DNA from 3 places in the Kushneria marisflavi genome. Region 3 is predicted to be linked to each of the others. Evidence: predicted binding sites of a transcription regulator. Region 3 holds the regulator's gene; each other region holds the start of a gene.
The links. Region 3 encodes LexA, which represses DNA repair genes until DNA is damaged. Its sites were predicted from a motif close to TACTGTNTANNTANACAGTA; they were not measured.
Positions count from the first base shown of each region.

Region 1: the regulator LexA is predicted to act here: its motif matches at 2,424-2,443, upstream of recN (DNA repair protein RecN).
Region 2: the regulator LexA is predicted to act here: its motif matches at 1,938-1,957, upstream of uvrA (excinuclease ABC subunit UvrA).

Region 1 is NZ_CP021358.1:2,441,383-2,446,849, reverse strand. It holds gene dnaK (molecular chaperone DnaK) at 1-1,437, opposite strand, end outside; gene grpE (nucleotide exchange factor GrpE) at 1,583-2,209, opposite strand; gene recN (DNA repair protein RecN) at 2,492-4,165, shown strand; gene fur (ferric iron uptake transcriptional regulator) at 4,251-4,703, opposite strand; gene B9H00_RS11095 (outer membrane protein assembly factor BamE) at 4,777-5,211, shown strand; gene B9H00_RS11090 (RnfH family protein) at 5,256-5,467, opposite strand, start outside.
Region 2 is NZ_CP021358.1:2,548,621-2,554,087, forward strand. It holds gene uvrA (excinuclease ABC subunit UvrA) at 1-1,724, opposite strand, end outside; gene ssb (single-stranded DNA-binding protein) at 2,035-2,649, shown strand; gene B9H00_RS11675 (DNA topoisomerase IB) at 2,707-3,711, opposite strand; gene B9H00_RS11680 (sugar nucleotide-binding protein) at 3,913-4,788, shown strand; gene B9H00_RS11685 (lysophospholipid acyltransferase family protein) at 4,785-5,467, shown strand, end outside.
Region 3 is NZ_CP021358.1:241,325-246,791, reverse strand. It holds gene topA (type I DNA topoisomerase) at 1-2,287, shown strand, start outside; gene B9H00_RS01195 (DUF6586 family protein) at 2,284-2,742, shown strand; gene B9H00_RS01190 (hypothetical protein) at 2,832-3,077, shown strand; gene B9H00_RS01185 (lipopolysaccharide kinase InaA family protein) at 3,167-3,868, shown strand; gene lexA (transcriptional repressor LexA) at 3,914-4,558, opposite strand; gene B9H00_RS01175 (TetR/AcrR family transcriptional regulator) at 4,724-5,431, shown strand; gene nagZ (beta-N-acetylhexosaminidase) at 5,428-5,467, shown strand, end outside.

The DNA of each region.
Region 1 (5,467 bases), 1.5 Mb from region 3:
ATCAAGATCAAAGGCGACTTCAATCTGCGGTACGCCACGCGGTGCCGGCGGAATGTCGGCCAGGTCAAAACGACCCAGTGACTTGTTCTGTGCCGCCTGCTTGCGCTCACCCTGCAGGGCATGGATGGTCACTGCCGTCTGATTGTCCTCAGCCGTGGAGAAGGTCTGTGTCTTCTTGGTCGGGATCGTGGTGTTCTTTTCGATCAGCGGCGTCATGACACCCCCCATCGTTTCGATACCCAGCGTCAGCGGCGTGACGTCGAGCAGCAGTACGTCCTTGACGTCACCGCCCAGAACGCCGCCCTGAAGCGCAGCACCCATGGCAACGGCTTCGTCCGGGTTGACGTCCTTGCGTGCTTCCTTGCCAAAGAACTCGGCAACCTTCTGCTGCACCATCGGCATGCGCGTCTGACCGCCAACCAGAATCACGTCCTGAATCTCGCTGTTGGAAAGGCCGGCGTCCTGCATGGCCGTCTTGCACGGACCGAGCGAACGCTGTACCAGATCCTCGACCAGCGATTCGAGCTTGGCGCGAGTAACCTTGACCGCCAGGTGCTTGGGACCGGTCTGGTCTGCCGTGATGTAAGGCAGGTTGACTTCGGTCTGCTGAGCAGAGGAAAGCTCGATCTTGGCTTTCTCGGCCGCTTCCTTCAGACGCTGCATGGCGAGAGAATCGCCAGACAGGTCAATGCCGGAATCGGTCTTGAACTGCTGAACGAGATAGTCGATCAGCTTGAGGTCAAAGTCTTCACCGCCCAGGAAGGTATCCCCGTTGGTGGCAAGCACTTCAAACTGCTTTTCGCCATCAACGTCAGCGACTTCGATGATGGAGATATCGAAGGTACCGCCGCCCAGGTCGTAGACCGCGATGGTACGGTCGCTACCCTTGCTGTCCATGCCATAGGCCAGAGCGGCAGCGGTCGGCTCGTTGATGATGCGCTTGACCTCAAGACCGGCAATACGACCGGCATCCTTGGTGGCCTGACGCTGAGAGTCATTGAAGTAGGCCGGTACGGTGATGACCGCTTCAGTGACTTCTTCACCGAGGTAGTCCTCGGCCGTTTTCTTCATCTTTTTCAGAACTTCAGCGCTAACCTGCGGCGGCGCCATCTTCTTGTCATTGACCTGAACCCAAGCATCGCCGTTGTCAGCTTCAATGATGCTGTAAGGCACCATCTTGATGTCCTTTTGAACAACATCATCCTTGAACTTGCGACCGATCAAACGCTTGACCGCATACAGGGTGTTGTTCGGGTTCGTCACGGCCTGACGCTTGGCGGCCTGGCCGACCAGAGTTTCGCCGTCATCGGTATAGCCGATGATGGAAGGCGTAGTACGCGCGCCTTCAGCGTTTTCAATTACGCGGGTCTTGTCGCCATCGAGCACAGCCACACAGGAGTTGGTTGTGCCAAGGTCGATACCAATAATGCGTCCCATAGTGTCACCTCGAAAAATCTTCTGAACCAAAATTGCTTTCGATGCGCAGCCAACGCTGCGTGGATGTCTGCCTATGTGTGGGCATTACGCTGCTTTTCAAGACCCCACACGTAACGTTACCGACAAATCATCCGAAAAAGGGCCGTCAGGCCTGCTTGCTCACCACCACCATGGCCGGGCGTACCAGACGACCGTTGAGCGTGTACCCCTTTTGCATGACGTCCATGACCGTATTGGGGTCCATGTCCGGATTGGCCACCTGCGTCATGGCTTCATGGTATTGGGGGTCAAAGGGCTCACCGTGCGGATCGAGCTGCTCGACGCCAAACTTGCCCAGCACATCGAGCTGCATCCTGAGCGTCATCGACACGCCTTCGCGATGCGTTTCACTGACATCTTCGCTCATGCTTTCAAGGCCCTTTTCAAGGCTATCCACGACCGGCAGCAGTTCCTTGACGAACTTCTCGAGCGCAAACTTCTTCGCCTTTTCGGCATCCTGCTCGGCACGACGGCGCACATTCTGGGCTTCAGCCGCAGCCCGAATTTGCTGGTCCTTTGCCTGCGCCAGTTCCTGCTCGAGCTCGGCTACCCGGCCGGCCAGAACGTCTGCTTCCTGTTCACTCTGGCTCAGGACGGCATCGTCATCTGACGCCAGCTCGCCTTCGATATCCTCAAGGGTATCCGTATTGTCGGGCTCAAGCGGCTGCGGTTCGGCTTCACGCTCGGCACGCTCGAGTTCTTCATCCCTTGGATCATGCGGCTTGTTGGTCATACCCCACTCCTGACTCGCTGTGTCTACTGTTGGATCATGGCGCTCATCCTGCGCGTGTACCGGCTGTCAGTGCGTCATCCCGTAGAGCGACATTGATGCTGAAAACTGTTTATCCAGATGGGGCATACCGAGGACGATCTCAAGGCGTAATGACGATGAAATTACCAATTCAGGGTATTGAAGCCTGTTTATAGCCGCTGTATAAAAACACACTCACTGTATATAAAGTCAGTTTCTATCCACTAAGCCCAGTCATCTGCGACAACGCACACGGGAGTGGCCATGCTGTCTCAGCTATCCATCAGTAATTACGCCATCGTCGAGCATCTGGAACTGGATTTTCGGGATGGCATGACGGCCATCACCGGTGAAACCGGTGCCGGCAAGTCCATTCTTCTGGATGCCCTGTCGCTTTGCCTGGGTGAAAGAGCCGATGCCGGCAGCGTGCGCCACGGTGCACCCCGTGCCGATCTGGCCGCGCGTTTTGATATCGAAGGACTGCCGGAAGCGCGTACCTGGCTGGCCGAAAGGGACCTGGACGAGTCGGAATGCCTGTTGCGCCGCTCAGTCACTGCCAATGGGCGTTCGAAGGCTTGGATCAACGGTGTACCGGCCACGCTTGCCGACCTCAAGGCCCTTAGCGAGCACCTGATCGATATCCATGGCCAGCATGCTCATCAGACCCTGATGCGCGAAGAGACACATCTGCGTCTGCTGGATGACTTTGCCGGCCACAGCGAGCATGTTGAGCAGCTCACACAGATCTATCGCCAGTGGCAACAGGCCAGTCGACGCTTGAAAGCCGCCCGGGAAAGTGGTGACGAACAGCAGGCACGCTGTCAGCTGCTGCGCTATCAGGTTGAAGAACTCGATGCATTGTCCCTGGGCGAAGAAGAGCTTTCAGTGTTGGAAGAAGAGCAGACCCGCCTGGCCAATGCTGAGGAGCTCATCACTCAGGCACAGTTTGCCGCCGACTGCTGCGACGATGATGAAAGTGGCGCCCTGTCCCGACTGGCGCAGGCCCGACAGCGTCTGGAGCAGCTGCCCGGCAGCGACAATGGCGCCTTGGCCAACATTCTGGGGATGCTTGGTGATGCCTGTATCCAGTTACAGGAGGCAGGGTATGAACTGCATCGCTACGTCAATGCTACCGAGCTTGATCCGGATCGTCTGATGACGGTCGAGTCGCGCCTGGCCGAGATTCATCGCATTGCCCGTAAGCATCACGTCATGCCCGAGGAAGTACCGGCACTGCATCAGCGCCTGCAGGCAGAACTCTCCGGGCTTCAGGATGGCGGGGAAGACATGGATACCCTGGTAGAAGCTACTGAAGCGGCGCGCAATGCCTGGCGCGAACTGGCCCGTCAGATTTCCGAGCAGCGCACCGAAGCAGCTCGCCGCATGAGTGCAGAAGTAAAATCGCAGCTGGCCTTTCTGGGCATGGAAAAGGCGGACTTCACCGTGGACGTCGCACGCAGGGATACCGCTCAGCCCGACGGCATGGATCGGGTCAGTTTCCTGATCAGCGCCAACCCCGGGCAGCCGGCACGTGCCCTGACCCGGGTCGCCTCGGGCGGTGAGCTTTCGCGAGTGAGCCTTGCCATCCAGGTTGTGGCGGCTCAGCACAGCACTATCCCGACGCTGGTGTTTGACGAAGTGGATGTGGGTATTTCAGGCGCTACCGCAGAAATCGTCGGTCAACTGCTGCGCCAGCTGGGCGGTCATGGGCAAATTCTCTGTGTCACGCACCTGCCCCAGGTGGCTGCACAGGGTCATCAGCATCTGCATATCGAAAAACAGGCGGATGAGCGCACCACGCATACCACCATGGCGCTGCTCGATGAGGGCGGACGGGTCAGGGAGCTGGCGCGAATGCTGGGGGGCGTACACCTTTCAGAACGCACGCTGGCGCATGCCCGCGAAATGCTGGACGTCAGTCAACGATCTGCCCACTAACCGGCAAGGCCTTTAATTTGCTGACATCAAAACGCCGCGAACATTCGCGGCGTTTTTGTGATCACCCAAGTGTTCGTCGTTTTGATCAGCGGCGATTGCCACCGCCATCCTGACGCGTCGCGCTGGAGCCCTTGGGACGGACATAAAGCACCAGAGCGTGATCGACCAGCTCGTAGCCGCGCTCTTCGGCAAGTTCACGCTGACGGCGCTCAATATCGCGATCGAAAAATTCGACGACTTCACCCGTTTCGAGACACAGCATATGGTCATGATGCTCTTCCTGAGACATCTCGAATACGGCATGGCCGCCGTCAAAGTTGTGACGTACTACCAGACCTGCGGATTCAAATTGCGTCAGGACGCGATAAACGGTAGCAAGACCGACGTCTTCACCGGAATCCAGCAGCGCCTTATAGACGTCTTCAGCGCTCATGTGCAGATCCTCTTCCCGAGTCGCCTCGAGGATCTGAAGGATTTTTACGCGGGGCAGGGTCACCTTGAGACCCGCCTTGCGTAACTCCTGATTTCTATCGGCCATGGTAGCTCTTCGCAGTCTCTGGATGTATCGGGTATGATCGATCAAGGCAAACGATAGGGAAAGTCCCAGGCAAATGCAAAATACGCTCAAGCTTATAGTTTTTTCTTTACTGATCAGTCTTTTAGCAGCTTGCGTCTATAAGCGCGACCTGCCTCAGGGCAATCTGATCACTCCCGGCATGGTATCGCAACTACAGCCCGGCATGAGCCGTCAGCAGGTAGTGCAGATCATGGGAAGTCCTCTGCTCTACAATGCCTTTGACGATTCACTCTGGAACTATGTCTATCGGCTGAAGGATGCAGACGACAATATCACTGAAAAGCAGGTTTCGCTCGTCTTTAATGGCAATCAACTGGCCAATATCCAGACATCCGGCGATATTGATGCCAACCCTCGGGTACAGCAGGAGGATGCCCCCGCTTCCGCGGCGGCAGCCGGTCCAGGAGAAGTGATTTCACCTCTGGGTCAGCCCACTCCAGGCCCTGATTCGGTCGACCCAACCCTGTAAGACGTTATAACAACCCCGTAAGGCGTTATAAAAGTGGGTGATATTCAGACCTTTCGTCGGGCACGGGCCCGGCGAGCCTGCTTCGGATCGACCTGAAGCGGCCGGTAGATTTCGATGCGATCTTCCTGTTGCACTAGCTGATTGGCGGGCGATTTAACATGCTCACCGAAGATCCCAAGCTTTAACGTCTCCAGAGGCACGTTTTTCAATTCGTCGATCCGGTCACAAAGCCCCGAGGCTTCCAGCGCCCCCAGCA
Region 2 (5,467 bases), 1.4 Mb from region 3:
GTGCCCTGAGCGATAATCTGGCCGCCGTGGACCCCGGCGCCAGGGCCAATATCGAGTACATGGTCGGCAGAGCGGATGGCATCTTCATCGTGTTCAACCACGATGACCGTATTGCCCAGGTCGCGAAGACGGGTCAGGGTCTGCAGGAGACGATCGTTATCCCGCTGGTGAAGGCCAATGGAGGGTTCGTCAAGAATGTACATGACCCCTACCAGTCCGGCTCCGATCTGACTGGCCAGTCGAATGCGCTGAGCCTCACCGCCCGACAGGGTATCGGCGCTGCGCTCCAGCGTCAGATAGTCGAGACCGACGTTGACCAGAAATTCGAGACGGCTGGTGATCTCGTACAGAATTCGTGAGGCAATTTCTCCGCGGCGACCGGGAAGGTCCATGGTGCCAAAAAAGGTTCGAGCCTCTCCGATCGGTTTGGTCACGACCGACGGTAGTGAGTGGTCATCGACAAAAACATGACGCGCTTCGCGGCGTAAGCGGCTGCCATGACAGGTCGGGCAGGGGCGTACGGCCAGATGGCGCGATAGATCATCACGGACCATGCTTGAATCGGTTTCCCGATATCGGCGTTCCATATTGGGCAGCACGCCTTCAAAGGCATGCTCGCGTGAGACCTTCTTGCCACGGTCATTGACGTAGGAAAACGAAATGGATTCGCGACCGCTTCCATGCAGAACGACATCGCGAACGCGCTGCGGCAACTGCTTCCAGGGCGTTTCCAGCTCGAACCTGTAGTGCGCCGCCACGGCTTCCAGCTGGTTGAAATAGTAGATGCTGCGTCTGTCCCATCCCTTGATGACGCCTTCAGACAGGGAGAGTTCGTCCTGACGGATAAGCTTGTCGGGATCGAAGAACCGATGCACCCCCAGCCCGTCGCAGCTCGGGCAGGCGCCAGCAGGATTGTTGAAAGAGAACATGCGCGGCTCGAGTTCGGCGATCGAGTAGCCACAGATGGGACAGGCAAAGCGCGATGAAAAAATCATGTCTTCGCGGTCGTCGTCCATGAAATGCAGCACAGCGGCACCATCGGCAAGCCCCAGCGCGGTTTCGAAGGACTCTGCCAGACGTTGTTCGATGTCCTCGCGGATCTTCAGGCGGTCCACCACGACACTGATGTCGTGCTTCTTGTTCTTGTCCAGCGTCGGCAGCTCATCGAATTCATACGTCTGACCATCGATCTGGACACGCACGAAACCCTGGGTACGCAGTTCGGTTAACGCCTGCTGATGCTCGCCCTTGCGGCCCTTGATAATGGGGGCCAGCAGCATGACACGGGTGCCTTCTTCCAGCGCCAGCGTCTGATCGACCATCTGTGAGACGGTCTGCGCCTCGAGATCGAGTTCATGATCGGGGCAGCGCGGCGTCCCTGCCCGGGCATAGAGCAGGCGCAGGTAGTCGTATATTTCGGTGATGGTACCAACGGTCGAGCGCGGATTGTGCGATGTGGATTTCTGTTCGATGGAAATGGCCGGTGACAGCCCCTCGATGTGGTCAACATCGGGCTTTTCCATCATCGAGAGGAACTGGCGTGCATAGGTCGACAGCGATTCGACATAGCGACGCTGCCCTTCTGCATACAGGGTGTCAAAGGCCAGAGAAGACTTGCCTGATCCGGAGAGCCCGGTAATGACAATCAGTTTGTCACGGGGCAGCTCGACATCAATGTTCTTCAGGTTGTGGGTGCGGGCCCCACTCACCGAAATACGATCCATACCTACCTCATCGCCGGCGTCGGAAAGACACTATAGAAGGAGTTGAAAGCGAGGCGCAAAATGCAGTGCACAGCGTTTTCCATGTGGTGCCCAGCCCGGTAAAATAGGGGCTGCACGCCACAAAGGGCAGGTGCCTGTCAGGGCACATGAAAAGTCGCCGCGCAAAGTGGCGCTTTTGTCCGTTCGGGGATATGCGTGGCAAGGCCTGCATTGCAGTGAATATCCATACAGTTATTATAGACGATCATGTCAAGGCAATGGCCTTGTCAGTTCATTCGTTTAAACATGCCAGCCGGCACTGGAGAGAAACATGGCCCGTGGGGTGAACAAGGTCATACTGATCGGTAATCTGGGTCAGGACCCGGAAGTACGTTTTCTGCCCTCCGGCAGTCCTGTCTGCAATCTGCGTCTGGCAACCACCGATACCTGGACCGATCGCCAGAGCGGTCAGCGTCAGGAGCGCACCGAGTGGCACAGCGTTGTGATGTTCAACAAGCTGGCCGAAATTGCGCAGCAGTATGTCAAAAAGGGGTCGCGGCTTTACATCGAAGGGCGTCTTCAGACCCGCAAGTGGCAGGGCCAGGATGGTCAGGATCGTTATTCAACCGAGATCGTGGCCAACGACATGCAGATGCTGGATAGCCGCAGCGGTGCTCAGGGCGGTGACTTCGGTGGTCAGGGTGGCGGTGGCTATGGCCAGCAGGGCGGTTACGACCAGCAGGGCGGCGGCGCCCGCCAGAACAGCCCCGCGGGTGGTCAGAATCAGGGTGGCTACGGGCAGGGCCAGAACAACTATGGTCAAGGTCCTCAGCAGGGCAGTCAGGGTAACCAGCAGGGTGGTGGCCCGGGCAACCAGCAGGGTCAGGGTAGTGGCGCCCCCAACCCTGGCAGCTTCGATGATTTCGACGACGAAATTCCGTTCTAGTTATCAGCTGTTGCCAAGCGTTGCTAAGACCCGCCCTCGGCGGGTCTTTTCATGAGGTCAGCGTTTTCTTTTCAGACGGGCCTGAAGAAGCTTCAGGATGGCCCGCTCTTCAGGGCCTGTCAGATCATCCTGATCAAGGGCATCCTCGATCTGCTCCAGAAAATGTCTTAGCAAGCGACCGTCAAGATAGTTTTCGATGACGCGCGGGTCGATATAGCTTGCTCGTGCAATGCTGGGCGTATTACCCAGTCGAGCAGCGACGCGCTCTACCGCTTCACGAATATACGACTGGCTGGCATCGTCATCATCGCCGATGCCCAGTTCATCGAGGGCGAGCGCTGCAATGGAGGTGCCGGCCCAGGTCCGAAAGTCCTTGGCACTAAAGCGCTCCCCCATGACCTCATGGATATAGTCGTTAAGGTCCTGGCTATCGACACGTACCTTGCGTCCATCATCATCAAAGTACTTGAAGATTTCATAGCCCGGGATGTCGTCAAGCTCCCCAACAATCTGCGCCAGTTTTTCATCTTCAACCACCTTGTGCTGCTGCTGGCCACTTTTGCCCTGGTAGTCGAAAATCAGCTCGTCGCCGTTGATGGTCAGATGGCGTGAGCGCATGGTGGTCAGCCCATAGGAATCGTTCTGCTCGCTATAGCTGTCGTTACCGGGGCGAAAATAGGCCGTATCCAGCAGTCTGACCATGCAGGCCAGTACCTTCTCTCGTGGCATGCCATCGCGGGCCATGTGCTGACCGGTAATGCGTCGCATGGTCGATAGCCGCTGGGCAAAATCGACGATGCGATCGAATTTCATCTTCTCCCGCTGCTCACGCCACTGGCTGTTGTAGACATACTGCTTGCGCCCGGCACTGTCTCTTCCCGTGGCATGAATGCGCGCCTCGGGATCGAGCGTGATGGTCACGTCGCGCCATGCTGGCGGAACGGCAAGGCCCTTGATCCATTCCCGCCATTGCTGGTCCTTCAGAGTTTTCCCCGCAGCGTCGCGATATGTAAACCCCTTGCCGCTGCGATGGCGCGTTACGATGGTGGCTTCTTTTGTCATTCAGGCAGGCTTCTTGTCTGGTGAACGTCTCGTGAGTCCTTGACTGATCATAGACGATGATCAAGGGCTTGCCGCCGTATGGCCTTTGGCATGACGCAGCCTCCGGACAGTGCAACCCATGGGTTTTTTTTGTAAAGTGTCGGGCCTGCCGCGTCACTGCCCGCCAAGAGTGACGTCATTTTCTGTCGGGCCGCAAACTCAATGAAACTATTACTGCTTGATGCCGATCACTGCCTTGGTCGGGCGCTCATCAATGAAAGCGACTCGCGAAGCGATGTCGAGCTGATCATCGAGCGTTCCCGTCAATGCCCGCTGCCGCAGTTGAAGGCATGGGCGCCGGACGCTGTCATTTTTCCACCATTATTGTGTCCGGCCGGTGTCGACTACGCCGAGATAATCGAGCATGTCGAACAGGTAGAAGCTGTCATGACGGCCTGTCGCGAACATGGCGTGCCGCTGGTCTGGTTCGTCAGCGATCAGATCTTTGATGCCGGGTCGGACATGCCCATCGAAGAAAGCGTACTGCCCTCGCCCCGGGATGAGGGGCTGCAGCGTCTGCTGGAGACGGGCAACCGGATTCGTTCAGGGCTGGCCGAGCACTTTATCGTACGGACCGGGCCGCTGATGGCGCTGGAAGGTCGCAATGCCTGGCTGGCGCGCATGCTGGATGAGCTGGTGGACGGCAAGTGCCAGCGTGCTGCAGAAGATGAAATTGTCTGTCCAACGCCCGCTCAGGCCGTGGCCCGTGCCGTGATCGGTATGCTGTCGCAGCAGTTTTCGGGTGCCAACGCCTGGGGGGCCTATCATCTCGCCGGCGTGGAACCGGTCAGTCTTTATACCTTTCATGGCGTTGTGCGCCATCAGCTGGAGATTCAGCTCGCCAGAAGAAACATTGATCTGACCCTTGGCGAGATCACGCCGCTGCACCACCATCATGATCAGCCGCTAAGACGCGTCCTCAACTGTCGTCAGATGCTTGAGACCTTTGGCGTTCATCAAAAGCCCTGGCGGCTGGCGCTGGATGCCATGCTTGAGCAGTGGTGTCAGGCACGCTTTGACGAGGAGAAGGGGCCGTGAAGGCGCTACGCAGTCTATTGTTTTATACCGGCTATCTAATGGCCATTATTGTCAGTGCCGTCACTCTCGTGCCGCTGGCCTTTTTTCTGCCGCTCAACGGACGCTTTAGGGTCCTGAACCTTTACAACCACTTCATCGTGTTCTGGTTCGGCCTCTGCTGCGGCGTACGTTATCGTGTGGAAGGTCGTGAGCATATCCCTGATGGGGCCTGCGTGCTGCTGTCCAACCACCAAAGCGAGTGGGAAACCCTGTTTCTTCAGACCATCAAATCGCCCATGTGTACGGTGCTCAAGCAGGAGTTGCTGAAGATTCCGGTTTTTGGCTGGGCGCTGAGAATGCTCAGACCGATTCCGCTGGACCGATCAAAACCCTCGAGGGCACTCAGGCTGGTGTTGACTGAAGGTGCGGCCCGTCTGGCTTCCGGGCTTTCCGTCCTGCTGTTTCCTGAAGGTACCCGCGTGCCGCCCGGTGAGCGTCGCCGCTTCAACAAGAGTGGTATACACATGGCCTGCAGGGCCGGGGTGCCGATACTGCCGGTCGCCCACAATGCCGGTGAGCACTGGCCTGGCAAGGGGTTTATCAAAACGCCCGGGCAAATCAATGTCGTCATTGGGCAGCCCATTGTCACTCGGGATCGCAAGCCGGATGAGGTGACGCGGGAAGTCGAGCAGTGGATCGA
Region 3 (5,467 bases):
GGAAGCCATCGCCTGGCATTTGCGTGAAACCATTGGCGGTGATGAGTCGCGCTATCGGCGAGTGGTGTTCAACGAAATCACCAAAAATGCCATTGCCCAGGCGTTTGAAACGCCCGGCGAGCTCAAGGTTGACCGTGTACATGCCCAGCAGGCCCGTCGGTTTCTGGATCGGGTCGTGGGATTCATGGTATCGCCGCTGCTCTGGAACAAGGTGGCTCGCGGGCTTTCCGCCGGTCGAGTTCAGTCCGTTGCGGTGCGTCTGATCGTCGAGCGCGAGCGCGAGATTCGTGCCTTTACGCCTGAAGAGTACTGGGACGTTCATGCTGACCTTGAAGCCGGCAGCGGTGACCGTGTGCGCTTTGAAGTGGCGCGCCACGATGGGGAAGTGTTCCGACCGGTCAGCGAGTCACAGACCGCCTCGCTGATTGCGCCTCTGAAAACGGCCGACTACGTCATTACAGGTCGAGAAGATCGCCCGACTTCCAGCAAGCCCGGCGCGCCCTTTATCACTTCGACGCTACAGCAGGCTGCCAGTGGTCGCCTCGGGTTCTCGGTCAAAAAGACCATGACTCTGGCGCAGCGGCTGTATGAGGCCGGTTATATTACCTACATGCGTACCGATTCGACCAATCTCTCCGCCGATGCTATCACCATGGCGCGGGACTACGTTGAAGCGGAGATGGGCAGCAACTATCTGCCCGAAACCCCCAATGTTTATTCCAGCAAGGCCGGTGCCCAGGAAGCGCATGAGGCGATCAGGCCGACCGATGTTCACCGTCGAGCGGATGATCTGGGCAGCATGGAACGTGATGCTGAACGTCTCTATGAGCTGATCTGGCGCCAGTTCCTGGCCTGTCAGATGGTCCCCGCCCAGTATCTGTCGACCACACTGAGCATCGAGGTCGAGAATTTCGAGCTTCGTGCCAGGGGACGAGTGCTGCGCTTTGATGGCTATACCCGTGTGCTCAAGCCCTCGTCCAGAAAGGAGGAGGATCAGCAGCTGCCGGATATCGGCAAGGGAGAGCGTCTCGAACTCAAAACGCTCGATCCGAAGCAGCACTTTACCAAGCCGACTGCGCGCTATACCGAAGCCAGTCTGGTCAAGGAGCTTGAAAAGCGAGGGATTGGTCGTCCGTCGACCTATGCGGCCATCATCTCCACGATTCAGGAGCGTGGCTACGTCAAGCTGGACAGCCGGCGTTTCTATGCCGAGAAGCTCGGGGAAATTGTTACCGATCGGTTGACGGAATCCTTTCAGGACCTGCTGGACTACGGATTCACGGCCCGGATGGAAGACGAGCTGGATCATGTCGCCGACGGTGAGCGTGACTGGCGTGAGCTTTTAAACAGCTTTTACGGCGATTTTCGTGCTCGCCTCGATCATGCCGAGGGCGAGGAGGGCATGCGTCCCAATCAGCCGGTGGAAACCGACATCAAGTGTCCCACCTGCGGTCGGCCAATGCAGATTCGCATCGCCTCGACCGGGGTGTTTCTGGGCTGTTCGGGATATAACCTGCCGCCCAAGGAGCGCTGCAAGACCACCATCGATCTGCTGCCCGGTGATGAGGCAGTGCCGGCGGATGCCGACGAAAATGCCGAGACTGATGCCCTGCGCGCCAAGCGCCGTAACCCCAATACGGGTACGGCGATGGACAGCTATCTCATCGATGAAACGCGCAAGATCCACATCAGCAATGATGACGATGGCTATTACGAGATCGAAGAAGGTCACTTTCGCATCAAGGGCTACGAAGGCCCGACCATTGAGTGCGATAAGTGCGGCTCGGAAATGCAGCTTCGTACCGGGCGCTTTGGCAAGTACTTCGCATGTACCAACGATGACTGTAAAAATACCCGCAAGCTTTTGAAAAGCGGGGAGCCGGCGCCGCCCAAGATGGACCCGATCCCGATGCCGGAACTGGCCTGTCAGAAGGTGGATGATCATTATGTGCTGCGGGATGGCGCTAGTGGTCTTTTCCTGGCAGCCAGTCAGTTCCCGAAAAATCGCGAGACGCGCCCGCCGCTCGTCAGCGAAATCAGACCTCATGCCGACGCATTGCCGGAGAAGTATCACTTTCTTCTGAAGGCACCGGATCATGACCCGGATGGCCATCCGGCGCAGATCCGATTTTCGCGCAAGACCAAAAGTCAGTATGTGTTGAGCGAAGAGGATGGCAAGGCGACCGGTTGGAAGGCGCTGTGGGATGGCGGTCGCTGGCAGGTCGAGGATAATCGTAAGGGAACTGGTGCCAAAAAGAGCAGCAAGGCAGGGAAGCAGGCTTCATGAGCCATCAGGGACGAACCAATCAGCTGCTTTATCAGGCCATGCTGCTGCTGGAGCAGCCAGCAGGTGATGATGAACACGCTGATGCCAGACGTCGAGCGCTCGAGGAAGGGGCGCTCTCAATGCTCGAAATGGCCCTTGAAAGCGTGATCAGGGAAATTGCCCATACCTGCCGCTGGCCGTCGATGCACTGGCGTACCGTATTGAATGAACCGCCGGCACGCGTGGCCGAGATCGAGCTGTTGCGAGAACTCATGGCGCAGCCCGAAAGCTGGCTGGCCAGGCTGCTGATACTGCTGGATCGTCTTCATGACGAAGGTGGAGCGGCTCAGCTTCGTCGTCATGACAATATGATCGCGTCCAGCCAGAGCGCACCCCTTTCCCGGGAACTGGCAAAGTGCCTTGATGATTTTCGAGCTCTGCTTCCCCGGCTTCGTGAAACCAGTTATGAGTGGTAATGACTTGTCCTTGATAAACGTGACATCGTACGCAGGTGTCCTTAATATTGCGTTAATGTTGTTCGCTGATCGGATCAGTGAGGTGGCGCATGACTGAAGCGGCCGTATTTGAAATTGTCGAGCTTGAAGACGGCCAGTTTGTGCTGCGAGCCGCTGATAGTGATGATAAAAACGAACCCCTGGCCAGCATCCGCTTTTCATCGCAAACGCTGGAGCTGCTGCGCCACCATCGCTTTGATGTCGCTCGTGAGATGCTGGACCATTTAATCTCCCGCTCTGTACTGGCAGATGACGATGACGCCATTGATGCTCCCGAGCCTGCCGCCATCCATTGATCCGTTTTCCTTGACCGGGCCGATACCTGTCCACGGACAGGTATCGGCGTTTCAGGCGATTGTGTCTGAAAAAATGGAATAAATTCCTTATGTCAGAGACCCCAAAGGGTGATTTTGACTTCTGGTGGCAGGCACCGGGAGAATGGGTAGAGCCCCCCAATCAGCGCAAGGGCGGCCTTAGCGGCGTGCGGTTCGTCAGGCCACATCCGCAGGGGCCTGCCTTTTACGTCAAGATTCAGCAGGGCCATCTCTTTCATAGCCTTCGTTATCCGCTGGGTCGCCCCACCACCGTGCGTGAATGGCAGGGACTCAAGCGATGTCAAAAGCTTGGAGTGAATGCGCCGCCACCGGTCTTTTTCAGAGCACGCAAGGAAGATGGCGGGTGGCAGGCGGTCATGGTGACGCAGGCGCTCCTCGGTTATGAAAGCCTACAGGCGATGCTTTCTGCGGACCGCCATTCTCTCGAGCAACGCAGTACCATCTTTAATGCTCTGGCGGACAATCTGATCAGGCTGCATCAAAGTGGCTATAAACATGGCCATCTCTATCCCAAGGAAGTGCTGGTGCGCCTTGGTGAAGAGGGCGTGGCAGCCACTGCGCTTGTCGATCTGGAGAAGTGTCAGCGTCGGCCATCGGCGCGCCTGGCGGCAATGCGGGATCTAACCCGTCTTTTTGGCGATGCTCGGCCGATGGGAATGCGCGATGAGGAGTGCCACCTGATGATGGACGTCTATCAGCGTGTGGGTATTTCGCTGGACAGGGAACGGCTCATGTTGCCGAGGATACGTTAGGTGTGGTGTGCCCGCAGGCACACCTGACGCTTTAAAGGGGCAGGCTTAAAGGCTGTTGCCGTCGCCACCCCGAATGACCCCAACGCCTACGCCCTCTATATCCAGGCTCTGACTTGTCAGGTCGATCATGATGGGCTCGAAATCAGGATTTTCGGCAATCAGACTGACGATGCTGCCCTGACGCTTGAAGCGTTTGACCGTCACATCATCTCCCAGTCGTGCCACGACAATCTGTCCATCGCGGGCATCATGGGTGCGATGCACCGCCAGCAGATCACCATCAAGAATACCAGCGTCGCGCATGGAAAGACCGCGGACACGCAGCAGATAGTCGGCGCCCGGATTAAAAAAATCGGCTGGCATCGGGCAGTAACGTGAAATGTGCTCGGCGGCAAGAATCGGGCTGCCGGCAGCGACTTCCCCGATGACCGGTAGACCGGCGTTGATGCTTTCCTGCTCCTGTGCGGCCTGTTCATGAGCGGTGATACGGATGCCGCGTGAGGTACCCGGAATCATCTCAATGACGCCCTTCTTGCGCAGGGCACGCAGATGTTCTTCGGCAGCATTGGGCGAGCGAAAGCCCAATGCGCCGGCAATTTCGGCACGCGTGGGGGGGTAGCCGAGTTCACTGATGGTTCTGGCAATGAAATCGAATACGGCCTGTTGGCGTGCGGTCAACGGTCGTGTCATGGGCGATGGCCATTGTTGATGTATACAGTATGTGATTGTATCCAGTCATCAGATCAATGCAAGCGCTTCGATACGGTCTCAAGTGCAGGTGAATGCGTGCATTGGTGATACCATCACGCACTGGCCCGTAAGTTTTATTTTCATGAAAGAGAACTGATATTTTCCATGGTGCCATCCGATACCGTGACCCGAATCCTTGATGCGGCCGAAGTACTGTTTGCCGAGCACGGCTTTTCCGAGACGTCGCTTCGTCGGATTACGGGTCGAGCCGAGGTCAACCTGGCGGCTGTCAATTACCACTTTGGCTCCAAACAGGCGCTGATACAGGCCGTGTTCTTCCGCTATCTCGATCCTTTCAGCGCGGATCTGCATCAGCGTCTGGATGCGCTTGAGGCAGACGAGACAGGCGCCTGCGATCTTGAAGGGCTGCTCGATACGCTGTTTACCAGCGTGCTGGAGATGCCCTCTGAAGGCCATGATTTAAGAACCTTCATGAAGCTTCTGGGACTGGCCTACTCACAGGCGCAGCGCCATCTGCGTGACGAGCTTCGAAACCGCTATGGCGACATCTTTTCGCGCTTTTTGAAGCTTCTCAGGAGGGCCACTCGCGAGCTGGCCGACGATGAGCGCTTCTGGCGCCTGCATTTCATGCTGGGGTCGGTCATTTTTACACTTTCCGGTCTCAACACGCTGCGCGATATCGCCGAGCATGACTATCACCAGCGCATCACGATTCGGGAGCTGGCCCAGCGTCTGAAACCGGTCGCCCTGAATGCGCTGCGTGCCCCAGTGACGGAGGTTGCCTCAAATGCCATGACGGCTCAGCACGCCGATCAGGTGACCTGCTATCCCAGAACAGGAACACATTCATGACGAATTCCCGGTCTGCAGCCCCGGTTGGGCCGCTCA